DNA from 3 places in the Rhodococcus sacchari genome. Region 2 is predicted to be linked to each of the others. Evidence: riboswitches for the same ligand, from Rfam matches in the RefSeq annotation. Region 2 holds a riboswitch; each other region holds the start of a gene.
What was found. Region 2 has a riboswitch for S-adenosylmethionine ahead of OED52_RS01920 (aminotransferase class V-fold PLP-dependent enzyme). Riboswitches for the same ligand answer to the same signal wherever they lie in the genome.
Positions count from the first base shown of each region.

Region 1: it holds a riboswitch for S-adenosylmethionine, as region 2 does, so the genes downstream of both, metX (homoserine O-acetyltransferase MetX) here and OED52_RS01920 (aminotransferase class V-fold PLP-dependent enzyme) in region 2, are expected to answer to the same signal.
Region 3: it holds a riboswitch for S-adenosylmethionine, as region 2 does, so the genes downstream of both, OED52_RS16910 (amino acid ABC transporter permease) here and OED52_RS01920 (aminotransferase class V-fold PLP-dependent enzyme) in region 2, are expected to answer to the same signal.

Region 1 covers NZ_CP107551.1:3,206,114-3,215,712, forward strand. The annotation lists gene OED52_RS14785 (hypothetical protein) at 1-222, opposite strand, end outside; gene OED52_RS14790 (NADP-dependent isocitrate dehydrogenase) at 361-1,578, opposite strand; SAM riboswitch class IV at 1,848-1,960, shown strand; gene metX (homoserine O-acetyltransferase MetX) at 2,123-3,262, shown strand; gene OED52_RS14800 (DUF3017 domain-containing protein) at 3,276-3,560, opposite strand; gene OED52_RS14805 (bifunctional methylenetetrahydrofolate dehydrogenase/methenyltetrahydrofolate cyclohydrolase) at 3,588-4,445, opposite strand; gene OED52_RS14810 (DUF488 domain-containing protein) at 4,513-5,067, shown strand; partial or broken gene OED52_RS14815 (GNAT family N-acetyltransferase) at 5,049-5,839, opposite strand; gene OED52_RS14820 (tRNA (cytidine(34)-2'-O)-methyltransferase) at 6,027-6,491, shown strand; gene OED52_RS14825 (rhodanese-like domain-containing protein) at 6,488-6,796, opposite strand; gene OED52_RS14830 (DUF4349 domain-containing protein) at 6,789-7,652, opposite strand; gene OED52_RS14835 (error-prone DNA polymerase) at 7,662-9,599, opposite strand, start outside.
Region 2 covers NZ_CP107551.1:417,603-427,201, forward strand. The annotation lists gene OED52_RS01915 (Pls/PosA family non-ribosomal peptide synthetase) at 1-3,789, opposite strand, end outside; SAM riboswitch class IV at 3,854-3,971, shown strand; gene OED52_RS01920 (aminotransferase class V-fold PLP-dependent enzyme) at 4,041-5,357, shown strand; gene OED52_RS01925 (hypothetical protein) at 5,567-6,163, shown strand; gene OED52_RS01930 (winged helix-turn-helix domain-containing protein) at 6,242-6,775, opposite strand; gene OED52_RS01935 (YbaK/EbsC family protein) at 6,997-7,470, opposite strand; gene OED52_RS01940 (crotonase/enoyl-CoA hydratase family protein) at 7,572-8,402, shown strand; gene OED52_RS01945 (inorganic diphosphatase) at 8,475-8,966, opposite strand; gene dacB (D-alanyl-D-alanine carboxypeptidase/D-alanyl-D-alanine endopeptidase) at 9,167-9,599, shown strand, end outside.
Region 3 covers NZ_CP107551.1:3,688,209-3,697,807, forward strand. The annotation lists gene OED52_RS16895 (FAD-dependent oxidoreductase) at 1-276, opposite strand, end outside; gene OED52_RS16900 (ABC transporter substrate-binding protein) at 300-1,268, opposite strand; gene OED52_RS16905 (amino acid ABC transporter ATP-binding protein) at 1,304-2,086, opposite strand; gene OED52_RS16910 (amino acid ABC transporter permease) at 2,083-3,054, opposite strand; SAM riboswitch class I at 3,271-3,363, opposite strand; gene OED52_RS16915 (hypothetical protein) at 3,502-4,359, opposite strand; gene OED52_RS16920 (sulfite exporter TauE/SafE family protein) at 4,529-5,305, shown strand; gene OED52_RS16925 (hypothetical protein) at 5,307-5,993, opposite strand; gene OED52_RS16930 (hypothetical protein) at 6,048-8,015, opposite strand; gene OED52_RS16935 (signal peptidase I) at 8,012-8,569, opposite strand; gene OED52_RS16940 (SipW-dependent-type signal peptide-containing protein) at 8,659-9,288, opposite strand.

The DNA of each region.
Region 1 (9,599 bases), 1.7 Mb from region 2:
GGCGGCCTCCCCCATCGACAGCGTCGTGAGCACGCCGCTGCGCTCGGGTGTGGTGTGGTCGCCGACGAGTTCGTCGGTGCGGTGGACGACGGCGTGGAGCAGCTGGGGTGCGAGCGCCACCGGCACGTAGGCGAGTGCCGATCCGAACACGAGCGTCCAGACGCGGCGCCAGAACCGCCGGCGGGCGTGCGCCACGCTGCGACCGGAAGCTGTGGTGGTCACGACCGGCCCTCCTCCTCGACACCGACTGCTGCTACGAACTGTGACACGAACGGTAGCGTGGCACGTCGCGGATCCGGTACAGACACGACACGGGACGTCCGATGCGGACGTCCCGTGTCGTGTGGGAGAAGCCGAAGGTCAGGCGCGAGCCTTCTGCAGGTTCTCGTCGAGTGCTGCGAGGAACTCCTCGGTGGTCAGCCAGCCCTGCTCCGGGCCGACGAGCAGTGCGAGGTCCTTGGTCATCTGGCCGCTCTCGACGGTCTTGATGACGACGTCCTCGAGCTGCTGCGCGAACTCGATCACCTCGGGGGTGTTGTCGAGCTTGCCGCGGTGCTCGAGGCCGCGGGTCCAGGCGAAGATCGACGCGATCGGGTTGGTCGACGTCGGCTTGCCCTGCTGGTGCTGACGGTAGTGCCGGGTCACGGTGCCGTGAGCGGCCTCGGCCTCGACGGTCCGGCCGTCCGGGGTCATCAGCACGGAGGTCATCAGGCCCAGCGAGCCGTAGCCCTGCGCGACGGTGTCGGACTGGACGTCGCCGTCGTAGTTCTTGCAGGCCCAGACGTAGCCACCCTCCCACTTGAGGGACGAGGCGACCATGTCGTCGATGAGGCGGTGCTCGTAGGTCAGGCCGGCGGCCTCGAACTCGGCCTTGAACTCTTCCTCGTAGATCCGCTGGAACTCGTCCTTGAACATGCCGTCGTAGGCCTTGAGGATCGTGTTCTTGGTGGAGAGGTAGACCGGGTAGTTGCGCTGCAGACCGTAGGAGAAGGAGGCACGCGCGAAGTCCTGGATGGACTTCTTGTAGTTGTACATGCCCATCACGACGCCGCCGTCCTCGGGGATCTGGCAGACCTCGTGCTGAATCGGCTCGCTGCCGTCCTCCGGCGTGAAGGTGATGGTGACGGTGCCGGGCCGGTCGACCTTGAAGTCGGTGGCGCGGTACTGGTCGCCGAAGGCGTGACGGCCGACGACGACGGGCTTGGTCCAGCCGGGGACCAGGCGCGGAACGTTCGAGATAATGATGGGCGCGCGGAAGATGGTGCCGCCGAGGATGTTTCGGATGGTGCCGTTGGGCGACCGCCACATCTTCTTCAGGCCGAACTCCTCGACACGTGCCTCGTCGGGAGTGATGGTGGCGCACTTGACGCCGACGCCGTGCTTCTTGATGGCGTTCGCAGCGTCGATGGTGACCTGGTCGTCGGTCGCATCGCGATGCTCGATGCCGAGGTCGTAGTACTCGAGATCCACATCCAGGTACGGGTGGATCAGCTTGTCTTTGATGAACTGCCAGATGATGCGGGTCATCTCGTCGCCGTCGAGTTCGACGACCTTACCCTCAACCTTGATCTTGGACATATGCGCTTCGTGTCCTCCTAGGACGTTTCTGTGGTCCCCAATCGACCGCACTTTGTGGGTGCGATCGCCGTCGGCTCGGTACGAGCGAGCATGGCCGTCTCCACGTCCTGGACGGCGGCCAAACATGACAAGCGTACTGCTATTCGCGGCAGGCGCAAAGCGCGCCGTCCCGTCGCATCTCCTTACCGACCAGTAACTTTCTTGCTGGTCACACAGCCTTTCGAGGGCGCCCGAGACCTCTTGCTGCACGATCGCTAAACTGCCGGGATAGTCATGAGTGCCAGCGCCAAGCCCCGGCTCGCTGGCCGGCAACCCTCCGAACAGGGTGGGGTGCTCCGGGTGAGGACACGGCCGACGGAAACATCGTCGGCAAGCCTGTAGTTGGGAGGAACGATGACGACGAGCTGTCGCGCAGGGTCCTGTCGCGCAGGGTTCTGTCACCCCGCGTACCACCGCCCCAGCCCTCCCAACCCCGCCGGAAGGATCCGATGAACGCCCCTCACCACCGAGCCGGCATCACGTCGAACACCGAGGCGGTGACGTCTTGACGGCGCGCACCGAACGGCGACGCGTGGAGCTGCCCCCGGCGGACGGACGCCTCGAACGGATCGACATCGGGGATCTCCCCCTCGAGAACGGCGGCACCCTCCCGAACGTCACCATCGCGGTCCAGCGATGGGGTGAGCTCTCCCCCGCCCGTGACAACGTCGTGCTCGTCGAGCACGCCCTCACCGGCGACTCCCATGTCACCGGTCCCGCCGGACCGGACCATCCGTCACCGGGCTGGTGGTCGGGCATGGTCGGCCCCGGCGCGCCCCTCGACACCGACCGCTGGTGCGTCGTCTCCACCAACGTCCTCGGCGGCTGCCGCGGCACCACCGGCCCGGGCAGCATCGCACCCGACGGCCGCGCCTGGGGCTCACGCTTCCCGCTCATCACCGTGCGCGACCAGGTGCAGGCCGAGGTCGCCCTGCTCGACGCCCTGGGCATCGAAATCCTCGCCGCCGTGACCGGTGGCTCGATGGGCGGCATGCGCACCCTCGAGTGGATCGTCGGGCAGCCCGAACGCGTCCGGGCCTCGCTGGTCCTCGCGACCGGCGCCCGCGCGACGGCCGACCAGATCGGCACGCAGACCACACAGATGATGGCGATCAAGGCCGACCCCGACTGGCAGGGTGGCGACTACTACGGCACCGGCCGGATCCCCGAGGCGGGACTGGCCATCGCCCGCCGCATCGCGCACCTCACCTACCGCACCGAGTTCGAACTCGACGCCCGCTTCGGGAACCAGGCCCAGGACGGGGAGGACCCGTGGGCCGGCGGCCGCTACGCGGTGCAGAGCTATCTCGAGCACCAGGCCCGCAAGCTCGTCGCACGGTTCGATCCCGGCACCTATGTGGTGCTCTCGGACGTGATGAACCGGCACGACATCGGGCGCGGACGCGGCGGTGTCGAAGCGGCCCTGAAGGCCACCCCGGTGCCGACGATCGTCGCCGGTGTGGATTCCGACCGGCTCTACCCGCTGCGGCTGCAGCAGGAGATCGCCGACCTGCTCCCGAACTCCGGGGATCTGCGGGTGCTCGTCTCCCGCGACGGGCACGACGGCTTCCTCACCGAGGCCGACGAGGTCGCCAAGCTCCTCGGCGAACTGACACAGCTCGCCGAGGACTCGCCGAACCGGTGACCCGCCCCGGCGGCTAGCCGGTTCCGAGCGGATCGATCGAGGCGGCGAGCGCCACCACCATCCCGCCGACGACGAGCAGTGCCGCGACGTCGAAGGTCTTGCTGCGTACCGCCAGGAGCCCGACGCTGTCCTCGTCGAGCACCCAGCGCAGCACGCCCGCCAGGATGGTGGCGCCGCCGAAGACGAAGGCGCCGCGTCGCCAGCGGTCCACGATCACCAGGAGCACCGCTGCCGCGATCACCACGGTGACCACGAGCAGCGGCAGGTTCAGCCGCGTGAATCGCAGGCTCCGAGCCATCCTGTCCCCCGGTTGCGTGTCGGTGGCCTAGCGTCCGGCGGCGAGCTGCTCGGCCCGCTCCACGACGTTGGCCAGCAGGAAGGCACGGGTCAGCGGGCCGACACCACCCGGATTCGGGGAGATGAAACCGGCGACCTCGCGCACGTCGTCGGCGACGTCGCCGCGCAGGCCCTCCTCGGTGCGCGAAACACCCACGTCCAGCACCGCCGCACCCGGCTTGACCATGTCGGCGGTGACGAGGCCGGGCACACCGGCGGCCGCCACGACGATGTCCGCCCGGCGCACCTCGGCGGCGAGGTCGCGGGTGCCGGTGTGACAGAGGGTGACGGTGGCGTTCTCGGTGCGGCGCGTGAGCAGCAGGCCGATCGGGCGGCCCACGGTGACACCGCGGCCGATCACCACGACGTGCGCACCGGCGATCTCCACGTCGTAACGACGCAGCAGGTGGATGATGCCGCGCGGGGTGCACGGCAGCGGCGCCTCCTTGCCGAGGACGAGGCGGCCCAGGTTGACCGGGTGCAGACCGTCGGCGTCCTTGCCCGGATCCATGCGCTCGAGGGCGGCGTTCTCGTCGAGATGCTTCGGCAGCGGGAGCTGGACGATGTAGCCGGTGCAGGCGGGATCGGCGTTGAGTTCGTCGATGGCCTCGAAGAGCTGTTCCTGCGTGATGTCGGCCGGCAGGTCCTTGCGGATCGAGGTGATGCCGACCTTCGCGCAGTCGTTGTGCTTCCCGCGCACGTAGGCCGCGGATCCCGGGTCGTCACCCACGAGAATCGTGCCGAGGCCGGGCGTGACGCCCTTCTCCTTCAGCGCTGCCACTCGGACCTTCAGGTCCTCGAAGAGTTCGTCGCGGGTTGCTTTGCCGTCCAGGATCGTCGCAGTCACGACCCTCATTCTTTCAGGTACCGCGCGGTCCGCGACGCGCGGTATCCGAATCCGGAACGATGGGGTCATGGCTGCGGCTCCCCGCGAACTGTGGACGATCGGTCACTGGACGTGCCCGGAGGGCCTGGTCCTCGACACCCTCTCGTCCGCGGACATCGGACTGGTCGTCGACGTGCGCAAGCTGCCCGGCTCGCGCCGCAGCCCGCAGTTCGACGCCGACGAGATGCCCGCCTGGCTCGACCGGGCCGGTATCGGCTACCTGCACGCGCCCGGGCTCGGGGGCCGGCGGCCGAAGCAGAAGGATGTCGCCCCCGCCCTCAACGCGGGCTGGCGGAACGCGAGTTTCAGGAACTACGCCGACTACACCCTCACCCCGGAGTTCGAGGAGGCCCTGGCACGGCTCACCGACCTGGCCACGGAGCAGCACGTGGCGATCCTGTGCGGGGAGCCGATGCCGTGGCGCTGCCACCGTCTCCTGATCGCGAACACCCTGACGGCGCGGGGCTGGCGGGTCGTGCACCTGATGAACGGCGCCGCGCCGCGCGAACACCGGCTGGGGCAGTGGGGCGCCGCCCCGCACGTGGACGAGGACGGGGTGGTGACCTATCCCGCCGCGCCGTGACCTGTGGTTCCTGAGCTCCGGCGGGTGTCGGGAGTGCGTACCCGGGTCAGCACCGATCGTGTGCGCAGGGTGAACCCGAGACTCTCGTAGAGACGGATCGCCGTCGTGTTCGTCGCGGCGGCGTGCAGGAAGGGGACCTCGCCGCGGTCGCGGATCACCGCGCCGACGGCCTTCACGAGCCGCGTACCGTAGCCGCGCCCGCGGAACGCGGGGTCGGTGCACACGGCGCTGATCTCCGTCCAGCCCGGCGGGTGCAGCCGCTCCCCCGCCATCGCGACGAGACGCCCGCCGACGCGGATGCCGAGATGGGTGCCCATCTCGATCGTCCGCGGCAGGTACGGGCCGGGCCGGGTGCGGGCGACGAGGTCGAGGATCTCCGGGACGTCGCCGGCACCGAGGACCTCGAGGTCCGGGTCGGATTCGACGGCCAGCCCGGTGCCGTCCAGCTGGACGAGACCGATCGAGCCGAGCACCTCCCAGCCCGCGGGCGGGACGAGACCCGGTCCGCGCACCACCGTCTCGGTGCCCGGGCCGACGAGCGCAGCGAGGGCGGCCCAGTCCGCGTCGTCCATCTCGGGTCGTCCATCTCGGCCGGATGCCCGATGTGCCCCGCCACCTGCGGGTGGTATCCGCCGATCCGGCCGCACCACCGCGCGAAGGGCACGGGGGCACCGAGCAGCGACAGGCGGATCGGATCGTCGAGGGGATGGACGTCCGCGTCGATCCGGACGTCGATCGTCGGTGAGGGATCCGTGGCGGTGCCGTAGGGCATCGTCTGGGAGATACCTTTCGCTGCTGTCGGAATGCTCCTGTTCCGCCGGCTCGGTGATCGAGACCGGCGAAGATTGCGGCAACCGGAGTGTTCTTCGAGAACAACGTCGGTTTCGACGAGCGCTGTTCAGGCCCCGAACGAGGTGTGCGACGCCGGACACGTGCACGGCTCTGGCAAGCTGGAGCGAGTGTTCAGAGTGATGTTCCACGAGCCCTGCATTCCGCCCAATACCGGCAACGCCATACGGATGGTCGCCGCGACGGGAGCGGAACTGCACCTGGTGGAACCGCTCGGATTCGACCTGTCCGAACCGAAGCTGCGCCGCGCGGGCCTGGACTACCACGATCTCGCGTCGGTGACCGTGCACCGTGATCTCGAGGCCGCGTGGGCGGCGCTGCAGCCGGAGCGGGTATTCGCGTTCACCGCCCACGGCACCACGAGCTACGCCACCGTCGAGTACCAGCCCGGAGACGTGCTGTTGTTCGGTCCGGAACCGACCGGGTTGTCGCCCGAGGTGCTCGCCGACCCTCACGTCACCATGCAGGTCCGTATCCCGATGCTGCCCGGCCGGCGGTCGCTGAACCTGTCCAATGCCGCCGCCGTCGCCTGCTACGAGGCGTGGCGGCAGCACGGATTCCCCGGCGCGATCTAGGCGCCGCTCTCCACCGGCCGGCCGGTGCGGGCCCAGAGGTCGGTGCCACCGGCGACCGACACGGCGTCGACGCCACGCGCGGCGAGGTACTGCGCGGCCTGCAGGCTGCGGCCACCCACCGCGCAGATCACGTAGACGGTTCCCTCGGTCGGGATCTCCTCGACCCGCGCGACGAACTCGCTGAGCGGGATGTTCGTGACGCCGGGCACCCGCGCCTGGACGTATTCGTCGCGTTCGCGGACGTCGATGACGGTCGCGCCCTCGGCGAGTCCGGTCTCGAGTGCGGCCAGGTCGACCTCACGCATCGTTGTCGGTCCTCTCGGTCTCTGATGTGCCGGCGCTGCCGGACGGACGTGTCCCGGCGGTGCCGGACGAGCGTCCCCGCCGTGTGATCAGCCGGACGATCAGGTAGACGACGCCCGCACACACGATCAGGAACGCCACCCACGGTATCGCGGCACCGATCCCTACGATCGCCGCCCCCAGAGCCGCCACCAGGCTGTTCCAGCCCGAGACCATCCCGTCCCAGAAGCTGTCCTCGTCGGAGCGCATCCGGTCGGTGGTGATGTCCACGGTGAGGGTGGACAGATCGATCCGGTCCGCCAGCTGGCGTCTCCGCGCTTCGAGGCTGTCGAGTTCGGCCTGGCGTTCGGCGAGCGCGGTCTCCGCGGCGATCAGGGCCTGGACGTCGGTGGAGGATTCGAGCAGTGCCCGCAGCCTGTCGACCGAGGCGCGCAACGCCCCGACCCGTGCCTCGATGTCGGTGTACTCCATGGTCACGTCGTCGCGGCTGGTGCTCAGGCTCGTGACGCGGCCGAGGGCGCCGATCCGGGCGACGACGTCGTCCAGCCGATCGGCGGGCACCCGCACGACGAGCACGCTGCTCACCTCGGGTCGTTCGGTGAGGGAGTCGACGCGGCCGTCCGCCTCCCGGACGATGTCCACGACCTCCCGGCCCGCGGCCACCGGATCGGAGGCGGTGAGCGCGAGGATGCCGGTGACGATCTCCTTGCGGTCGGTGTCCTCGGTGGGCGCGGATTCCCGCAGGGCCCCGTCGGAGACGCCGGGAGAGGAAGCGGACGAGCCGTCCCCGCCGTTGTCGTCACATCCCGCGGCGACGAGCGCGATCAGGGCGAGCAGTACGACGAGCAGGCGTCTCATGCGGTGATGCTAGCGAAAGTCGCGGGATCTACTCGGCATTCGCAGATCCAGATGCTCGAGATGGTCGGCGAGGAGGGTGACGACACCTTCTGCGTTCTGCAACCGGCCCCGCACGAGCAGCGCCGAGGCGGTGTGCGCGACGGCGCGGTAGCGCGCCCACAGCCCCACCGAGCACACCACGTTCACCATGCCGGTCTCGTCCTCGAGGTTGAGGAAAGTGACCCCGCCCGCGGTGGCGGGTCGCTGCCGGTGGGTCACCGCGCCGCCGACGAGGATCCGGGTCCCGTCCGGGACGCGGAGCAGTTCCGCCGCGGGGATCACGCCGAGTTCGTCGAGCCGGCGGCGCAGGAACTGCGTCGGGTAGCTGTCCGGGGAGATGCCGGTGGCCCAGACGTCGGCCGCGGCCAGTTCGAGCGCGCTCATCCCGGGCAGCGGCGGGGCCGGGACGGCCGTGCCGACGCCCGGCAACCGTCCGGGGCGTTGCGCGGCGGCGGGGCCGGCGGCCCACAGCGCTTCACGGCGGCCGGCGCCGAGACCGGAGAACGCACCCGCCGTCGCCAGCGCCTCGACCTGGGCGGTGGTGAGTTCGACGCGGGCGGTCAGATCGGTCATGGAGGTGTAGGGGCCGTGGGCGCGGCGTTCGGCGACGATCCGTTCGGCGAGGTCGGCGCCGATGTGCCGCACCGTTCCCAGGCCGAGCCGCACCTCCCGGCCGCCGTTCTCCAGGTCGGCGTGGGCACGGCTCGCGTTCACGTCGGGACCGTGGACGACGACCCCGTGGCGGCGGGCGTCGGCGACGAGCGATTGCGGCGAGTAGAAACCCATCGGCTGGGCGCGCAGCAGGCCGGCGCAGAAGGCGGCGGGGTGGTGCAGTTTGAACCAGGCCGAGTAGAACACCAGGGACGCGAAGCTCTGCGAATGACTTTCGGGGAAGCCGAAGTTCGCGAAGGCACGGAGTTTCTCGTAGATGCGGTCGGCGACCTCGCCGGTGATGTCGTGCAGATCCCGCATGCCCTGATAGAGGCGGCCGCGCAGTCGTCCCATCTTTTCCGGCGACCGTTTCGAGCCCATCGCGCGCCGCAACTGGTCGGCCTCCGCCGCGGTGAAACCGGCGGCGTCGACGGCCATCTGCATGAGCTGCTCCTGGAACAGCGGCACCCCGAGGGTGCGTTCGAGGGCCTTCTCCAAGCAGGGATGGTCGTAGACGACGGGTTCGAGACCATTGCGCCGCCGGATGTAGGGATGCACCGAACCGCCCTGGATGGGGCCGGGGCGGATGAGCGCCACCTCGATGACCAGATCGTAGAAGCAGCGGGGTTTCAGGCGGGGCAGGGTGGTCATCTGCGCTCGCGACTCCACCTGGAAGACCCCGACCGAATCGGCGCGGCACAGCATCTCGTAGACCGCTTCCTCGGTGAGGTCGAGTCGCGCGAGATCGACTCGGACGCCTTCGTGTTCGGCGACGAGGTCGATCATGTAGTGCAGCGCGGAGAGCATGCCGAGGCCGAGCAGGTCGAACTTCACCAGTCCCGCGGCGGCGCAGTCGTCCTTGTCCCACTGCAGGACGGTGCGGCCCTCCATGCGGGCCCATTCGACCGGGCACACGTCCGCGACCGGACGGTCGCAGATCACCATTCCGCCCGAATGGATTCCGAGATGCCGCGGCAGGCCCTCGATCTGCGCGGCGAGATCGAGGACGGCCTCGGGGATCCCGGTGTCGTCCTCGCCGCGGATCCCGCTCCACCGTCCGATCCGTTTGCTCCAGGCGTCCTGCTGACCCTGGGAATGACCGAGGGCTCGGGCCATGTCGCGGACAGCGGACCGCGCCCGGTAGGTGATCACGTTGGCGACCTGGGCGGCGTTGGTGCGACCGTATCTGCGGTAGACGTACTGGATCGCCTCCTCGCGTCGGTCGGATTCGATGTCGAGGTCGATGTCGGGCGGGCC
Region 2 (9,599 bases):
CACGGTGTCCATGGACATGATCCGATCATGGAACAGGTGGGTCTGTACAACGCAGCCGCGTTCGACGGTCGCTCCGTCGCCGAGGGCTACCAGGTCGGCCTCGGGCAGCCAGTAGCTCTCGCACCACACACCACGGCCGATCCGTGAGCCCAGGGCCCGCAACCACAGGTTCATCACTGCGGTGCCGGTCGCGGCGCGGGCGAACCACGGGGCGGCCACGGTCTCGACGAAGGTGTCGGACACCTCGTTGCGCCACACGAACGAACTCCACAGCGGATGTTCCACCCGGGCGATCCGCCCGACCACGAGCCATTTCGCGGCGACGGTCACCGCGCACGCCACGGCCCCGGCCACCATGAGCACCAGCCCTGAGAGCAGCGCCGCGAGGGCGTATCCGACGTGGTCGGCGAGGGTGTTGAGGGCGAAGAGCACCCCGAGGCCGATGCCGAAGGTGACGATCATGGGCACGAGCCGGAACGTCTCGACGGCACCGCGCGCGACCCGCAGCCGCAGCGGCGGGGCGAAGGTGCGGCGCGCGTCCGCCTCGTTGCCCGTCCGGCGCAGCCGCACCGGGGGACTGCCCAGCCACGACGATCCGGACTTCGCCTTCTCCGGCGCGGCGGAGAGCACCGCCACCAGCCCGTGTTTCGGTACCCGACGCCCGGGCGCGGCCATCCCGGAGTTGCCGAGGAAGGCACGCTTGCCGACCTTCGCGTGCGAGATGTAGAGCCAGCCGCCGCCGAGTTCGTAGGAGGCGACCATCGTGTCGTCGGCGAGGAACGCGCCGTCGGCGACCTTCGTGAACTTGGGGACCATCAGCACGGTCGACGCCTCGACGTCCCGGCCGATGTCCGCCCCGAGCAGCCGCAACCAGATCGGGGTGAGCATCGAGGCGTAGAGGGGGAACAGGAAGGTGCGCGACGAGTCCATCAGCCTCTCGGTGCACCACACCTGCCAGCCGACACGGCTGCGCACGGGATGCCAACCCTCCGTCATGCCGACGGCGAGCAGACGCACCGCCAGGAGGGTGACGAGCGCGAAGACGAACATCGTCAGCAGCGCCGCGACGGGCAGCATCGCCAGCGACCGCACCACGGCGTCGGAGACGGTCGGGGTGTCGTGTACCCACCACACCAGCAGTGCGACCCCGGCCGCGATCGACACGACCGGCAGCCCGCCGATGAGGATCGACGACAGCGCGTAGGCCGGGACCCAGCGGGTGCCGCGCGGCGGCGGAACATCGGGCCAGGGCTGTTCCGTCCGACCGACCTTCCGGGCCGGGGAGCCCGCCCAGCGACGCCCCGATTTCACCCGGCCGAACACCGCCGATCCCGCTTCGACCTGCGCGTTCTTCCCGATCCGGGTGCCGGGTGCGAGGAACGAACGGGCCCCCACCGTGGCGCCGGCGTCGATGCGGATGCTGCCGATGTGGACGACGTCGCCGTCCACCCAGTGCCCGGACAGGTCCACCTCGGGTTCGATCGCGCAGCCGTCACCGAGTTCGAGCAGCCCGGTGACGGGCGGCAGGCTGTGGAGGTCCACACCGCGCCCGACCTTCGCTCCGAGCGCCCGCGCGTACTGGCGCATCCAGGGCGCGCTCGAGATGTTGGTGGCACCGGAGGCCTCGGACAGCCGCAGCGCCGTCCACAACCGGAGATGCACCGAACCCCCGCGGGGGTAACTGCCCGGCTCCACACCGCGCAGCAGCAACCGCGCTCCCGCCGCGGCGATGCCCATCCGGCCGACGGGGGTGAGGAACAGCAGGACGCCGAGGGCGACCCACCACCACGAGAGCGTCACGGTCCACGGCACGTCGACCAGCAGGGCGACGAGGTTGTTCAGGATCGCCAGCCAGGTGACCCACTGCAGGCCGGTGAGTGTGGTGAGCGGGATCGTCGCCGCGATCTGCGCGAGCTGCGCGTGCAGGGGGACGGGGGCGACCCGCCGCGGCTCCACCGCCTCCGTGGGGGCGAGTTCGTCGAGGTAGGTGGCGAGGGATCCCAGCCGGGGATGGTCGTACAGCTCGGCGACCGTCATCTCCGGGAACCGGGTGCGCAGCGCCGTCACCAGCTGTGCTGCCGCGAGGGAGCCGCCGCCGAGCTCGAAGAAGTCGTCGTCGGCCCCTTCGATGCGGCATCCGAGCAGGTCGGTCCACAGGCCGGCGATCCACTCGGCGGTGGGATCGAGCCCGAGCGCCTCCACCGACTCCGCGTCGGCGCCGGGCAACGGCCACGGCAGGGCGTTGCGGTCGACCTTGCCGGAGGTGCGGGTGGGCAACTCGTCGACGAGTGCGAGCCGGGGGACGAGCGCGGCCGGGAGCTGCTCCGACAGCAGGTCGTGCGCGGACGCGACGTCGAAGTCCGGATCGGCGGACGCGATGTAGCCCACGAGGATCGAATGCCCCGCCGCCGTTCTCCGTACCGCGCAGGCTCCTCCCGCCACACCGGGCAGGTTCTGCAGGGCGTTGTCGATCTCGCCGAGTTCGATCCGGCGGCCACCGATCTTGACCTGGTCGTCGGCACGTCCCTGGAACAGCAGTCCCCGGCGGTCGAGGGTCACGAGATCGCCGCTGCGGTAGGCACGTTCCCATCCGAGCGTGGGCATTGGGGCGTACTTCTCGGCGTCCTTCGCCGGGTCGAGATAGCGCGCGAGACCCACGCCGCCGATGACGAGTTCGCCGACCTGCCCCTCCGCGACCGGGTTCCCGTCGGCGTCCACGACCGCCAGATCCCAGCCGTCGAGCGGAAGACCGATGCGCACCGGACCGGTGCCGTCCATGAGTGACGCGCACGCCACCACGGTCGTCTCGGTGGGGCCGTAGGTGTTCCACACCTCGCGTCCCGGCACGGCGAGACGCGCGACGAGATCGGGTGGGCAGGCCTCGCCGCCGAAGATGAGCAACCGCACCGGTTCGAGCGCCTCCGTAGGCCACATCGCGGCGAGCGTCGGCACGGTCGAGACGACGTTGATGTCGCGGGAGACCAGCCACGGCCCCAGATCCGCACCGGACCGCACCAGCGCGCGCGGAGCCGGAACCAGGCACGCACCGTGCCGCCACGCGAGCCACATCTCCTCGCAGGAGGCGTCGAAGGCGACGGACAGTCCGGCGAGCACCCGGTCGCCGGGACCGAGGGGAGCGTCCCGGCAGAACAGGCGTGCCTCGGCGTCGACGAAGGCCGCGGCGTTGCGGTGGGTGACGGCCACGCCCTTCGGGGTGCCCGTCGACCCCGAGGTGAAGATGATCCACGCGTCGTCGTCGAGCCGCGGCCCGCGCATCTCGGGGGCGCCCGAGCGGGGCGCGGTCCCCGGTCCGATGCCGTCGTCGGTGACGATCGCGGCGACCCGGGCCTCGGAGAACACCAGTTCGGCGCGTTCCTCGGGGTCGTCGGCGTCCACCGGCACGTAGGCGGCGCCCGCGGCCAGAACGGAGAGAATCGTCACATACAGCTCGGCGCGGCCGGAGGTCATCCGCACCCCCACCCGGTCCCCGGCACCAACGCCGGCGTCGTTCAGGGCGTAGGCCCCGGCCACCACCTTCTCGACCAGTTCGGCGTAGTCGAGGACCGTGCTGCCGTCGTCGACGGCGGGGGCGCCGGGATGGGCCTCGGCGGTGCTCCGCAGCAGGTCGACGAGGGTTCTCGGAGTGGGCGCGTGCGAGCCGCGGAGGAACTCACCGGGGACGGGGAACCGGTCGGGGACGGCGGGAGGGAGGGCTGACAAGTCCGCGGATCCTTCTGCTCGGTGGATTCCAGTGGTTATCTCACGTCCGGATGTACTGCGGGTGAACATTCCGGCGCGCGGGCGATTCGGGTGGGGTTGACACGTCCGGGTCGGGCTGCCATCCTCTTCGGCAGGTCATGAGAACCAGCGTCAAGCCCCGGCTAGCTGGTCGGCAACCCTCCAACCGCGGTGGGGTGCTCCGGGTGACGACCTGGCCGTGATTCCAAGACCGGACACGGCAAGCGCGGACTCCGCCGGCGACAAGTCTCCATTGTCGTGGGCGTTCACCGGCGGGTCCCTGATACACCGAGGGATTTGTCATGACTGCTGCCACCATCACCGCCACCTGCGTCGCTCCGTTCGCCACCGTTTCGGGCTGCGACCTGCAGGTTCCGCTCGTCCAGGGCGGTTCCTGCACCTACGCGAACTTCGACTACGCCGCGAGCGCCCCAGCTCTCGCCGCCGTCACCGACCGCATCGCCGAGCTGCTGCCCTTCTACGCCAGTGTGCACCGCGGCGCCGGCTACGCCTCGCGGATCAGCACCTCCGCCTACGAGGAGTCGCGGACGTCGGTGTCGCGCTTCGTGAACGCCGCCGACGACCAGGTCGTCGTGTTCACCCGCAACACCACCGACTCGCTGAATCTGCTCGCGACCGCCGTGCCCGGCGACGTCGTCGTCCTGGACATCGAGCATCACGCGAACCTGTTGCCGTGGAAGAACTCTCGCGTCGTCGAGGCCGCCGATACCGTCACCGAGACCATCTGGCGTCTGTCCGTCGAGCTCGAGCGTGCCCCCGCTGCCCTGCTCGCGATCACCGGCGCCTCCAACGTCACCGGTGAGGTGCTGCCCATCGGCGAACTCGCCGAGCTCGCCCACGCCCACGGCGCGCGGATCCTCGTCGACGGTGCGCAGCTCGTGCCGCACCGCCGCGTCGACCTGACCGCTCTCGGCGTGGACTACCTCGCCTTCTCCGGCCACAAGCTGTACGCGCCGTTCGGTGCGGGTGTGCTCGTCGGTCGCCGCGATTGGCTCGACACCGCCGAGCCCTACCTCGCCGGTGGTGGCGCCGTGCGCGAGGTCAGCCTCGACTGCGTCGAATGGGCCTGCGCCCCTGCGCGTCACGAGGCCGGCAGCCCCAACGTGCTCGGTGTTGCGGCCATCGCCGCCGCGTGCGACGCGCTCGCCGGTTTCGACGCCGAGGCGGCCGCGCGCCACGAGGAGGCGCTGTGCACGCAGCTCGTCGACGGACTGCGCGACATCGACGGCATCGAACTGCTGCGTCTGTGGAACGACTCGACCGACAGCGTCGGCATCGTCACCTTCACCGTCGAGGGCTACGAGCCCGGCCAGGTCGCGTCGTACCTGTCCGCCGAGCACGGCATCGGCGTGCGCGACGGCCGTTTCTGCGCCCACCCGCTCCTCGCGCGGGTCGGCCGCCCCGGTGGCGCCGTGCGTGCGTCGCTGGGACTGGGCAGCTCCTCCGACGACGTCGCGCGTCTGCTCTCGGCGCTGCGGTCGCTCGTCGAGAACGGCCCGTCCTGGGTGCACGCGAAGACCGACGGCGGGTGGAGCCCCTCGCCGGAGACCCGGCCGGGCCTGGCGCAGAACGACGAGGGTGCGTCGCCCTGCGTGTAGCGGTCGACAATTCCCCACCTGCTGAGTAGGGTAATCGCCATGTACGGAGCGAGGACGAGCGCAGCGGCACGGTGGTGCCGTCGCCATGTCGACCTCTGCCGTACCGCCTCGGGTAGCTGTCCGGACTGACGTCCTTCCCCGCACGGTCTTCCCACACACCGCGGTCGCTCCCGTCGAGCGATTCCGCGGACGATGCCCGAGAGGTACCCATGTCCGACACCCGCACCCTGAACTCTTCCACCGCAAGCCTTCCGGTCGACCGCCCGCTGCGTGTGGCCGTCGAACTCGCCGGCCCCGCCGGTCCCGACTACTGGGCCGACCTCACCCTCGGCCGCGCGGGGGATCCGCCGCTGGATCTCACCTCGGCGTCCCCGAACGTCGTGCGTGTCCGCGCCTCGGATCTGCGTGAGGCGGGCAAGCTCCGCGACCGCGTCCGGGCCGAGGCCGCGGCGGAGGGCCGCGATCCCGATTCGGTGACCGTCCTCGTCGATCTCGAGGTCGTGCTGGCCTCCGACGCGCGTACCGCCCGCCGTCGCCCCGACGCAGTGCGCCGCGGGGGAGCGGGCACCCTGTCCTATGTCGGCACGCCGCACGGCCTGGCCGGGCTGATCGCCGACATCCACGCCGTGCGGGTCGCCGACGGTGTCACGCTGGTCCCGCTGGACGCCTCGTTCACCGTCGAACATCTCGTCGACGGCACGCTGCCCTGGCTCGAGTCGCGGGGGCTGATCGAGGTGTCGCCGACGGTCGTCGAGGTCCTGCGCCGGTTCGGCGAGGGTGCCCACCCCGCCGTGCGTGCGTCCTGACGGCCCTCTGCCGCAACACGTTCCACAATACGAAGGCGGGAAAGGAGTTCCGGCTCCTTCCCCGCCTTCGTCGTGTCGTCAGGCCGTGCGGCGGTCCAGTGCCTCCACGACGAACACCCGCGGATCGGGATCGTAGCGGTAACCCGAGCCGCGCACCGTGGTGATGATGTTGCCGAAACGCCCCAACTTGGAACGGATCCGGGAGACGTGGACGTCGACGCTGCGGTTGCCGCGGTCGGCGTCGAGAGGGTCGTTCCCGGAGTAGCCGGTGCCCAGTGGTCGCAGCGACGCGCGGGTCACCACCACCCGGGGCTGTCGGACCAGATAGGACAGGATCTCGAATTCCGTGTGGCTCAACTCGACTCGTGTTCCGTCGAGGACGAGACCGCGGGCCGGCAGGTCGATCACCAGCGATGCGGGTCCCGCGCTCAGGAGGGTGCGGGTCCGCGCGCCCGGCAGCATGTCGAGGGCGGTCTCGCGGAGTGCGTCGGCCAGAGCCGCGAGATCACCGGCCGATCCGGCATCGGTGTCCGAGACATGCACGATGAGAACGAGTTCGGGTGAATCGGTCGACCCACCGGTGACCGGGGGTGCGACAGGGGAGATGGTCATGACGAGAACTCCGCTGATCGGAAGGTGAGGAGAACGGCGCCGGATCGGTCGCGCACGCGCGGCGATGCCGGGAGAAGAACGGGGACGGTGTGGATCTCAGAACGCACACAGGCACGAGCGGGTGCGGCACAGGTCGACGTGCCTGCGGCTCCACACTCGTACGGTCACGTGGGCGAGTGTACCCGTACGGACAGGCGAACGGTACCGGCAGGTCTGCGATTTCAGTCCACGTCGATGTCGACGGCGGCGGTGATGCGCCGCAGTTCGGAGTAGACGGTGCGGAACAGGGTGTTCGGGCTCCCACCGGAGGCCCACAGTTCCGGATGCGCCTGCAGGGCACGGTCGATGTAGGTGGGCAGGTTCGTCGGGTGCCCCAGCGGAGCGACCCCGCCGAGCGGCTGCGCGGTCACCTCCGTGACCAGACCGGGGGAGGCGGGGACGAGGACGCCGCCGAGTCGCTCGCCGGTGGTCTCCACCGCGACGCGGTGCGCGCCGGAGACGAGCAGCAGGATGGGGTCGTCGTCGAGGAGGAAGACGAGCGACTTCACGATCGCACCCACCTCGACCCCCACCGCGGCGGCCGCCTGCTCGGCGGTGTGCACGGTGTCGGGTTGTTGCACGATCAGCCCGTGATGACCACGTGCGATGAGTGTGTCCGACACGCGGTGGGCGTTCGGATGCAGCGACCTGGTCATGGATCAAGAGTAGGAAAAACGCCGCGCGATGGGCGGGCTTCCGCGATCCCGGAACGGACGGTGCCGATGCGCTCCGGCGATCCGCAAGTTACTCTTCGGTAATGTCCGATCACTCGCCTTGGAAAGCGTTCACCGTCGAGCGCAGGGACCACGTCGCACAGGTCACGCTCATCGGCCCCGGCAAGGGCAACGCGATGGGCCCCGACTTCTGGGCGGAACTGCCCGTCCTCTTCGGGGAACTCGACGCCGACTCCGAGGTCCGTGCGATCGTGCTCGCCGGATCCGGGAAGAACTTCAGCTTCGGTCTCGACCTCGTCGCGATGGGCGGCAGCCTCAGCGCCGTCGTCGGAGGAAAGGCGCTGGCGAAGCCGCGCACCGACTTCCACAAGCTGATCAAGTCCATGCAGGCCGCCATCACCGCTGTCGCCGACTGCCGCAAGCCGGTCGTCGCCGCCGTCCAGGGCTGGTGCATCGGCGGTGGCGTCGACCTGATCACCGCCGCCGACATCCGCTACGCCAGCGCCGACGCCAAGTTCAGCGTCCGTGAGGTCAAGGTCGGCATGGTCGCCGACGTCGGCACCCTCGCGCGGCTGCCGCTCATCGTCGGCGACGGCCACGTCCGCGAACTCGCGCTCACCGGCAAGGACATCGACGCCGCCCGCGCCGAGAAGATCGGCCTGGTCAACGAGGTCTTCGCCGACGCCGACGCAGTGCTCGCCGCCGCCCACGCGACCGCCGCGGAGATCGCCGCCAACCCGCCGCTGGTGGTGCAGGGCATCAAGGACGTCCTCGACCACAGCCGGTCGGCGCGCATCGACGACAGCCTCCGCTACGTCGCGGCGTGGAACGCGGCGTTCCTGCCCTCGGAGGATCTCACCGAGGCGATCACCGCCGTCTTCGAGAAGCGCCCGCCGCAGTTCAAGGGCGAGTAGCCCCGTAATTCCCCCGTATACGACGGTTCCCCCGGACGATGTGATCGTCCGGGGGAACCGTCGCTGCAGGTGTCAGTGCCCGCCGTCGGCCTTCAGGCGCTCGATCGACGCGGTGACCTCGGCCTCGGCCTCGGCGCGGCCGACCCAGTCGGCGGCCTCGACGTGCTTGCCCGGCTCGAGATCCTTGTAGTGCACGAAGAAGTGCTTGATGGCGTCGAGCTCGAACTGCGAGACGTCGCTGATGTCCTGGACGTGGTCCCAGCGCGGATCGCCGGCCGGAACGGCCAGGATCTTGTCGTCGCCGCCGGCCTCGTCGACCATCTTGAACATGCCGACCGGGCGGGCCTCGACGATCACACCGGGGAAGACCGACTCGGGCAGCAGGACCATGCAGTCCAGCGGATCGCCGTCCTCACCGAGCGTGTTCTCGATGTAACCGTAGTCCGCCGGGTAGCCGAACGAGGTGTACAGGTAACGATCGAGCTTGACGCGTCCGGTCTCGTGATCGACCTCGTACTTGTTCCGCTGCCCCTTGGGGATCTCGATGGTGACCTCGAACTCCACGCGTTGCCTCACTTCGTCGGTTTTTACCTGCCGATACGACATCCGTATCTGCGGTGATGGTCCGCAGAGAGGATAACGGTCGCGGCGCTAGTCTGGAGGACGCAGGTACCGGGCCCCGAGTGCGTCACACCGGTGTGCGGTCGGCAGCGGGCATCACGGGTGGCCGGTCGACGAGTGTGCAGGATTGTGGCGGAGGCGTGTTGGCGGGGCAGGGCAAGAACAAGAAGCAGGGTGCGTTGGTCACCAAGCGGCGGCGGAACGTCCGGATCCTGTTCGGGATCTGGGGGGCCGGCATCCTCGCCCTCGTCGTCGGCGGGGCGTTCGCGATCCACGACGTGCGCACCTCCGAGACCGAGTCGGTGGTGCCCGCGCCCGCCCCGGTCGTCGCCACCCCGCAGGTCGCCCCCGTCCCGCCCGACGCTCCGGCACCGGACCCCGGCGCGCTCGCCGCGTCCCTCGGCGTCGCCGCGGACAACCCGGTCCTCGGCGACTTCACCGGGTCCGTCACCGACGCCGCCACCGGCACCGTGCTGTGGGAACGCGACGCCGCCCGCCCGCTGATCCCGGCGTCCACCACCAAGGTCCTCACCGCCGCGGCCGCGCTGCTCGTGCTGCCCTCGGACCACCGCGTCA
Region 3 (9,599 bases), 1.3 Mb from region 2:
CGCGCCGGTGAGGTCGAGCAACCGGGTGCCGGTGGTCTCCTCGAGCTGCCGCCACAGCGGCAGCGCGCGGGCCGCGAGGGCCGTGTGGAACTGCCCGTCGTAGGCCTGCCGGTAGATGCGGGAGCTGCCGTGCGAGGCTCCCCGGTGGTGGCCGCGCTCGAACTGTTCGAGCAGGGTCACCCGGCGGCCGCGTGCCGCCAGTCGCCAGGCGGCCGCCGATCCCATGACACCGCCGCCGACGATCACGACGTCGACCGGTCCGTTGACGCGAGACATGATGTATCCCCGAGTTTTTCCGACTAGGAGGTCTTGGGCAGGCCGGGCGGGTTGATCCGCGAGACCTCGATGGCTTCGCTGGTGATGCCCCACCGTTCGAGAACCTGTGCGTAGGTGCCGTTCTCGATGATGTGGTTGATGGCCTCGTTGATCGCCTCGATCAGGCCGTTGTCCTTCTTCGTCAGCACCGCGATCTCCCCCTGCAGGTCGAGTCCGGCGCCGGAGAAGGTGCCGGCGACCTCGGTCTCGCCGGATTGCAGGGCGTGGAAGGCCGAGGTCGGGTTCGGCCCGACGTACGCGTCGATGCGGCCGGAGCCGAGGGCGAGGTAGTAGTCGACGGCGTTCTGGTAGTAGAGGATCTCGGCGGGTGCGAGGCCGGCGGCGATGTTCTGCTCGTTCCACTCGACGAGCAGCGCCTCCTGGTTGGTGCCGGAGCCGACACCGACCTTCAGTCCGGCGATGTCCTCCGGGCCTTCGAAGGTGATGCCACTGTCCTTCTTCACCTCCACGGCGAGACTGTCGAGGCGGTAGGTGGCGAAGTCGTACTTCTCCTTGCGTTCCTCGGTGACGGTGACGTTGGAGATGAACAGGTCGGCCTCACCGGAGTCGATGCGCACGAAGTTCTGCGCCCAGTCCGCGGCGGTGAGTTCGACGTCGAGGTCGAGGACGTTGCCGATGAGATGGGCGAAGTCGGTTTCCGAACCGATGATCGTCGCGTCGTCGTCGGCGTAGAAGCGCAGCGGTGGGACGGTACCGGCCGACCCGGTGACGACGAGGGTGCCGCGGTCGCGGATGTCCTGGGGTACCTTGGCGGCGATTTCCTCGACCGGTTCGGTGGTGATGCGGTTCTGGTCCGCGGTGAGGTTGTAGCCGGCGTCGGTGGCCGCGTCGGCCTCGGCGGTGGGTCCGGAGCTGCAGGCCGTGGTGCCCAGGAGAGCGAAAGCGGCCAGGGCCGAGGCGAACACGCGTGCCCGGCGGGTGGAAGCGAACATCGGTACCTTCTCGAATGCGTAGGGGGAAAGGGATGTCAGAGAACGCGGGACAGGAATGCCGCGGTGCGTTCGTGTTTCGGGTGGTCGAGGACGTCCCGGGGTGGGCCCTGTTCGACGATGACGCCGCCGTCCATGAACACGACGGTGTCGGCGACCTCGCGGGCGAAACCGATCTCGTGGGTGACGATCACGAGGGTCGCGCCGTCGAGGGACAGGTCACGGATGACGTCGAGCACCTCACCGACGAGTTCCGGGTCGAGCGCCGAGGTGGGTTCGTCGAAGAGGATCACCGCCGGTCGCAGTGCCAGCGCACGGGCGATGGCCACGCGCTGTTGCTGCCCGCCGGACAGTTGCTTCGGGTAGTCGTGGAGCTTGTCGCCGACGCCCACCCGCTCGAGCAGCGCGCGGGCCTCCGTCTCGACCTCGGCGCGGTCGCGTCCCTGCGCCGAGACGGGTGCCTCGACGACGTTCTCCAGCACCGTCAGGTGCGGGAAGAGGTTGAAGTTCTGGAACACGAACCCGATCCGGGAGCGCTGCCGGAGGATGTCGCGGGCCCGCAACTCGTGGAGTTTGTCGCCGCGCCGCTTGTAACCGATCAGTTCACCGTCGATGCGCACGGTGCCCCGGTCCACCTTCTCGAGGTGGTTGAGGGTGCGCAGCAGGGTGGACTTCCCGGATCCGGACGGGCCGAGGATCACCGTCACGGTGCCCCTGCGCAACTGCAGGTCGATGCCTTTGAGGACCTCGTTGGCACCGAAGGACTTGTGGACACCGCGCACGTCGACGACGTGGTCGACGTCGTCCCGGGTGGCGGTCATCGGGTCGCTCCCCGGGGTGCGCCGATGCCGCCGTCGCGGATCTCGCGGTACCGGGCGACGACCCGCTGCCAGGGGGTGGGAGGCAGTTCGCGGGCCGCACCGCGGGCGTAGTACCGCTCGACGTAGTACTGCCCGATCGAGAGCAGCGTGGTCAGGACGATGTACCAGACGGTCGCGACCATGAGCATGGGCACCACCCGACCGGTGCGACCGAAGATGACCTGGACCTGATAGAACAGTTCGGCGATCGCCATCGTGGAGACGATGGAGGTGCCCTTGAACAGGCTGATCACCTCGTTGGCGGCGTTCGGGAGGATCGCGCGCATCGCCTGCGGCAGCACGATCTTCACGAACTGGCGGCGTCGCGGGATGCCGAGGGCGTTGGCCGCTTCGATCTGGCCGTGGTCGACGGAGATGATGCCGGCGCGGATGATCTCGGCGGAGTAGGCCGCCTGGTGCAGGGCCAGACCGATCACGGCGGCGGTGAACCCGGAGATCACGCCGGAGACACCGAACTCGAAGAAGGCCGGCCCGAACGGGATTCCGATGCTGAGCGTCTGGTACAGGTACGCGATGTTGAACCAGAACAGCAGCTGGACGATGAGCGGGATGGATCGGAACGCCCAGATGTAGGTCCACGAGATGACCTGCAGCACCGGGTTGTTCGACAAACGCCCGATCGCCAGCAGCACACCGAGCGCGAAGCCCAGTACCGTGCCCCACAGGGTGAGCTTGATCGTCATCCACAGTGCGGACAGCACCGAGGAGGCGGTGAAGTACTGCGCGAAGGTCGCCCAGTCCCAGCCGGGATTGGTGATCAGGCCGTGGACGAACTGGGCGGCGACGACGAGTACCGCGATGCTGATCACCCAGCGCCAGGGATGCCAGGTGCGGGCGACGACGAGGTTGTCGTCGTCACGAGGGTCGATCGTCGCGTCGTCGACGCGGATGTCGGTCGGCGCGCTCATCGCGACGTCCTGCGGACAGCAGACATCGTGGGAACCTTTCGGGAATGCGAGGGGACGCGTGCGCCCGGCCCGTCCCCCGCGAGCGGGGCGGGCACACGAGAGCAGCAGGGGTCGTTCGGAGGTGGCGCGTCAGCGACACCGGCAGGACGCGCCGCGTCGCAGGTCGATGTGCCGGCGGCGCCACGAAGCGCGCTCGGTGCTGCGAGTCATGTCCTGCCTCCATCGGTCCCGGCGGTAGCACCCGCACCCGCGCACGGGGGGTTGCTGCGGCGTCGTCGAGCCAGGTCTCTCGGCCGCTCTGGATGGTCGCGGATCAAGCTACGCAGTGCGGCGGGGCGATCCCACCCTTTCTCTCATGCTGGCGCGAATCGGGGCGAAAGGGATGGACGAGACCGTCGTCGGTTGCGGTTTTCCGACCGGTTCCCGGTATCTTCGCCGGTCTCGACCTCACACGGAGGCACCCGCCGCGCGCAGGGCACGCCGCACACGCTCGACGAGAACGTGCGGTCGCCGGTACAGCAGGTCGGCGCCGACGCGGATGACGGTCCACCCCAGCTCGGGCAGCCGCGCGTAGCGGTCGATGTCGAGGGTGCGCTGCGCGGGGTCGGTCCAGTGCTGCACACCGTCGTACTCGACCAGCCTCCTCCATTCCTTCCAGCCCATGTCGGCGCGGGCCACGAACCCGGCGTCGTCGAAGATCTCGATCTGGGTCTCGGGCCTGGGCAAGCCCGCTCGAACCAGGAGGAGACGCGTGTGGGTTTCCGGAGGTGATGCAGCCCCACCGTCCGCGAGTTCCAGAACGGTGCGCATGCGGAGGAGATGCCGAGCTCCCTTGTGCCGTGCGGCGACGGCCTCGATCTCGGGGATCTTCAGGCCGGTGGCGTTGCACAGCGCGTCGACCATCTCGACGGACCTGTCGACGTCGTGGCTCCGGGCCAGGTCGAAGCCCGTCCGCGCGGGTGTCGTCACCGTCATGCCGTCGACGGCGCAGGTCTCGATGCCGGGGATGTTGCGGACGACGATGCCCGGACACGACCGCAGCTTGCCCGGCCTGACGATCTCCGCCGGAAGAGTGGGGTCGAGCCATCGGGTGCCGTGCACGGCGGCTGCGGAGACACCGGCGAGTACACCGGTCGACCCGGCCCACAGCCACGCCGCCTTCGCCCGGAGCAGGGCGGCCGGCTCGACGCCCGGTGCGATGTAGACGTTCCGGTGCAGCTTCCGGAAGTGGTGGGTGAGGCCGTGTCGTGTCACCAGTCCGGCGGCGCGGGCGTCGGTGCCCCGGAACGGTTCGTCGAGGTTCATGGGCAGGAGCGTGACCCGCGGATCGGCCTTCCGGAACCCCCGTTTCGGCGAGTGTGGACAACTTCGGTGTCATCCACAGGCTCGACCGAATCGAGACCGGCGAAGTTCACGCCGAGACGGCCGTACATCGGCAACAACGCCGGTCTCGACGGACCGTAGACTCCCCTCGGTGACCCCGCTCGAACTGTTCCTCGTCGCCCTCGCCGGTCTCGGCGCCGGTGCCATCAACTCGCTCGTCGGCTCCGGCACCCTCATCACTTTCCCCACGCTCATCGCGTTCGGGGTGCCGCCGGTGACCGCGACGATGTCCAACGCGATCGGTCTCGTCGCGGGCGGCGTGTCGGGCACATGGGGTTACCGGCGGGAGCTCCGGGGGCAATGGCACCGGCTGCGGTGGCAGATCCCCGCGTCGGTGTCCGGCGCGCTGCTCGGATCGTGGCTGCTGCTGCACCTGCCGGAGACGGTGTTCGAGTCCGTCGTGCCGGTGCTGCTGATCCTCGCGCTGACGCTCGTCGTGCTGCAGCCGAAGATCCAGGCCTGGGTACTGCGCCGGGTGGGGCACGACGCCGACAGGCCGCTCGGGCCGGTGCGCATGGGGTTACTGCTCCTGGGCACCTTCGCCGTCGGTGTCTACGGCGGCTACTTCACCGCCGCTCAGGGCATCCTCCTCATGGGTGTGTTCGGGGTGCTGCTGACCGATCACATCCAGAAGCAGAACGCCGCGAAGAACCTGCTGTCGCTGCTCGTCAACATCGTGGCGGCCCTGATGTACATCTTCGTGGCGTTCGACCGCATCGACTGGACCGTCGTCGTGCTCATCGCAGCCGGATCGCTGGTCGGCGGATTCCTCGGCTCCCACTACGGACGGCGACTGTCGCCGGTCATGCTCCGCGCGGTGATCGTCGTCGTGGGCCTCATCGGGCTGTTCCGCCTGATGACGTCCTGACTCAGCGGGTGCCCACCGACCAGTCGCCGATCTTCCACTGGAAGAACCAGCAGTGGAAGTACCGCCAGCTACCCAAGCTCGACGACCAGGAAGCCCGATGGCAGTTCTCGCCCCCCGGATTCGGCGGGGCCGGCGGGTCGTCACCCTCCGCGCGGAACTCCCAGAGCGCCACGGTGTCGGTTCGTGATGCCGCCTCGTGCGGCTTCGTGCCGTCCGGGAGCTCCACCCGGAAACACAGCGTGCGGATCGTGTCCGGCTGCAGTGTGAAGTCGCCGCCGCGCTGCGAGATGGGCTGGTCGTTCACGATGGTCGCGGTACCGAAACCCGACTCGTTGCACGACGCCGCGGGAACTTCCGAGACCGAGTAGCGCAGCAGATCCGCGATGGAACCCTGGGTGGTCAGCGCCGGCCGCAGGTTCACCGAGACCGGCGTGGTGACACCGGAGACCGCGCGGAGCGCGACGGGCGCGTAGACGGGCTCACCAGGCACCAGAGCCAGCGGGTCGACCGAGAAGTCGAACTGCCCCGCCTGGCCCTGGGTGGCGAACTCGCCCCACGGACCCGACGCCGTCTGGTCCGAGCTGAAGTTCGCCTGGATACCCCCCTGCGAGGCAGGGGGATTCAGGTGGGAACCGTACCCACAGGAGGCGACCATCCCGAGGGTGCCGAGCATCGCCAACAGGCGCATTCCCTTCCACGCAGATCTCGCTACGCGCACGGCTTGTGTCTCCTGGTCGGCTCGTTATCCGTCGAGGGTGTCGTCGTCGGATGTGGTGGTCTCGGCACCCTCGGTGGTTTCCGGGGCCGACGTGGTGGTCTCGGTCTCGACGGTCGGTGTGCTCTCACCGGTGGTCGTGCTCGGTGCGGTGACCGTCGGCACCGTCACTGTCGGCACGGGCACCGGCGGCAGCGTGAAGATCCAGCCCGCAGTGCCTTCCGGCCGGAGCATCACCGAGTTGCTGCCGTTCGTGAGAGCGAACGTTACCCAGCCCGAGTACTCCTTGCCCGCCGAGAACGTCGTCGGCAGCGGGGTTCCGTCGGTGCAGGCGACACTGGTCGTCTCGACTGGGACGGTGGAGCCATCCGACAGGACCTCACGGAAGTCCTTGGTGCGCAGACCGCCGAGGCTGGTCGTGCCGGGCTCGTCGGCCGTCGTGACGTCCAGCTTCACCGAGACGCAGTCGGTTCCCCGGACGATGTCCACGATCTCGGCGGTGCCGAGTGTGCTGCCGTCGGTGGCGACCATGGTGAACGGCACCTCGGTCTTCACGCGGCTCGGCGTGGTGGGGCCGCTCGGAGCCTTCGTCGTCGACGTCGTGGTTCCCGAGGTCGTGGTGCCGGGCGTCGTGGTCGTCGGTTCTGCGCTCTCCGAGGTTTCTTCGGAGTCGCCGTCGGCCTTGTCGCCGTCCTTCGCCTCCGTCTCCTCCGGAGCGGTGGTTCCGGTCGTGGTGGTGACGGTCGCGGACTTGTCGCTCGCGGCGTCCTCGTCGTCGGCGACGATCTCGGTGTCGCCGGCCTCTTCCTCGAGCTCGAGCGGCGGCTGCGGTGCGGCTTCGCCGATCACACCGTCGGTGATCAGGAGGTCGAGCGGGGAGAGCAGCGTGCGCTTGGCCGCGAGCGGTGCCGTAGTGGTCGTGGGCTCGCAGGAGGTCGGCTCGACCGTCTCCTCTGTGATGTCCTCGACCACTTCCAGCTCGTCCGAAACATCTTCGGAGTCGACGAGTTCGGGGTCGACGGGCTCGGTGGGAACAACATCCGTGGTTGTCCCGGCCTCATCGTTCTCCTCGACCAAGAACTCGTCCTCCGGACGCAGTGCCTCGATCTCAGGAGTGCACACGGGAAGCTCTTGGGCCCGCAACATCATCGGCGCCATTGCGGAAGTGGCCCCGAAACCCTCCAGAGAAGGAAGCGGCACTCCCATACCGCATGCGGCATGCACAACGATCATATCGAGGTACCAGCCGACGCCGTCTATGTACAACCTCAGCGTGGACGAAGCCTGATTTGCATTGACAACGACAGTGTGAGTGAGCGTCGCTGTGCCATTCCGGGTTTCAGCCGTGGCTGTCGCAACTCCGCCAGTGAGTGACGCTTGCGGTACCACAATAGTCTGGTCGGGATCCAGCAAACTGGAGGTGCCCTTAAGAATCATAGTTCCCGAGGGAGGGGTTACCGAAGGAGCTTGTCCCTCTTTACAGGTTGCCGATGTCGTGAACACCTCCCCCGTAGGGCTACTGAATACCGTGACACCAAGTAACCGAGTCGTTTTTGCAACGATGTTCTTGGTACTGGACACCGCATCGGCGACTACATCGGTGGACGCGCAGGTCCCCTCCGTAGACAGGTACGACGCGCAGACTGCAGCCTCCACGCTGATGTAGCCTGCCCCGAGGAGACCATCCGCCTCGAATACGACGAAGTTCGGGTTTCCTAACGAAGCGCGCCCTCTGTCCTGCGCCGTTTTCTCTGTCTCGACACCGTCGAACGTATCGTTGGTGAGGGGACGGCCGATCTTCGAGCGACCCGACACGCTCTGCGCATAGCCGTTGAGAGCAACAGGACTCGCCCCGAAAGTGGAGGACCCGAACACCCGATCGGTCCAGCTCGCCAATGTCTGTCCTACGAGCCCAGTATTGAAGATCGCGGCACCGGCCACGGCGAGGACACCGAGCAGCGCAACGAGGAGGCGCGACGACCTGGGGTTCTTCATTGCTGGTCCTTCGGATCAACAGACGATGCGGGAATGGATTCGAGTTCGGTCTTACGGGGCCAGAACGCCCACAGCACGAGGAGTGCGGCACCGATGGTGAGGGCTCCGAGAATCAAGGGATCCGAGAACCACACGAGAATCGATGCGGCGCCGGGGACGGACCACAGCACCTTCCGTACCTCGGTGACCCGGTAGGGGCCGGGGTCAGGACTGGGATTGGCGTCGCCCTTCATCTCGATGAGGGCTTCACCAGGACCTTGGGGGTAGACGGCGATCACCCGGTGGGTGATGGGGAGTTCTCCCTCCTCGCGGTCCACAGTGACGACATCTCCGACCTTGATCTCATCGGCCGAGATACGTTGCACCACCGACATGGAGCCCTGGGGGATGGTCGGCGACATCGACCCCGTCTTGAACAGGATCAGGGAGATATTGAAGAAGAACGCAGCGATGACCAAGCCGATGCACACCACTCCGCCTGCAGCCAGCAGGTTCAGCACTGCGTTCTCGATACGAGACCACGCGGACTTGTGCGGCTTCTTGCTATCGGGCATGGCATGCACGTTGGTTCAGACCGTTCCTCGATCAGTGGACTGGCGTTGCTTGCGCCTCCCGGTAAGGCCGGGAGGCGCAAGCACAGAGACTAGGAGCTCTGGCCGTTGAAGACCCAGGTCGCCGTGACCTGCTGGTCCTGCAGTGCCAGGTCGCCTGCAGCGTCTTCGCTCAGCTCGGCCTTGAAGCACACCCAGGCGTATCCCTCAGGAGCAAGGGTGATCGCATCGGCAGCCGACGCCAACGCCGACGACAGCGGGCCACTGAAGAGCACGTCACCGGTAGTGGTCGCATCGCACGCTGCCGGAGTCGCAGTGGTCGCTCCGCTCACGAGCGTGGCGGTGATGTCGATCTCGTCAGCAAGGTCGGTCGACCCCGTGATATTGCCCTTCTCCAAGCCGATGGTGGCACCCAGATTGCCGTACTGCTCGTGAAGACCGAAGACGCTGAAGACCGGCTCTTGCGGCACCAGAGCATCGTTGTCGGGCAAGAAGGTCATCGTTGCCGCGTCGCCCTCCTGGACGAAGTCCTCCCAGGCGTTCTCGGCGGGGGTGAAGCCCTGCAGGTTCCACTGGGAGTCGCCGGTTCCGAAGGTCGAGCTACCCCACACGGAGTCGTTCCAGGCGGCGAGGGTGACAGCCGCACCGACGCCGAGGACGAGGCCGGAGGCCAGGATCGCGCGGACCTTGCGACGCTTCTGAGTCTGCTCAGGAGTGGTCATGAAGATTTTCCATTCTCATGGGGCGCAATACTGCGCACTTGGGGGACGCTTGAATTATCCACCGCAACACAAGGTTTGTTACGTGAGCCATCCGACATGTAACGGGCGACTCACAGAACGGCATAGAACACGCCAACCCTGCGCAAAGTCGCAGGTAGAGGCGTTACTTCGAGTGCGGTTCACCCCGCGTTCACCCGGGCCTTTAGCCCTCAAAACGACATTGCACACAATCGAGATCAGATAACAATTCGATAAATGAAACCCCGAGTTCTATGTAAGTTACCCGCGAGTAGGGGTCCACATAAGTTATA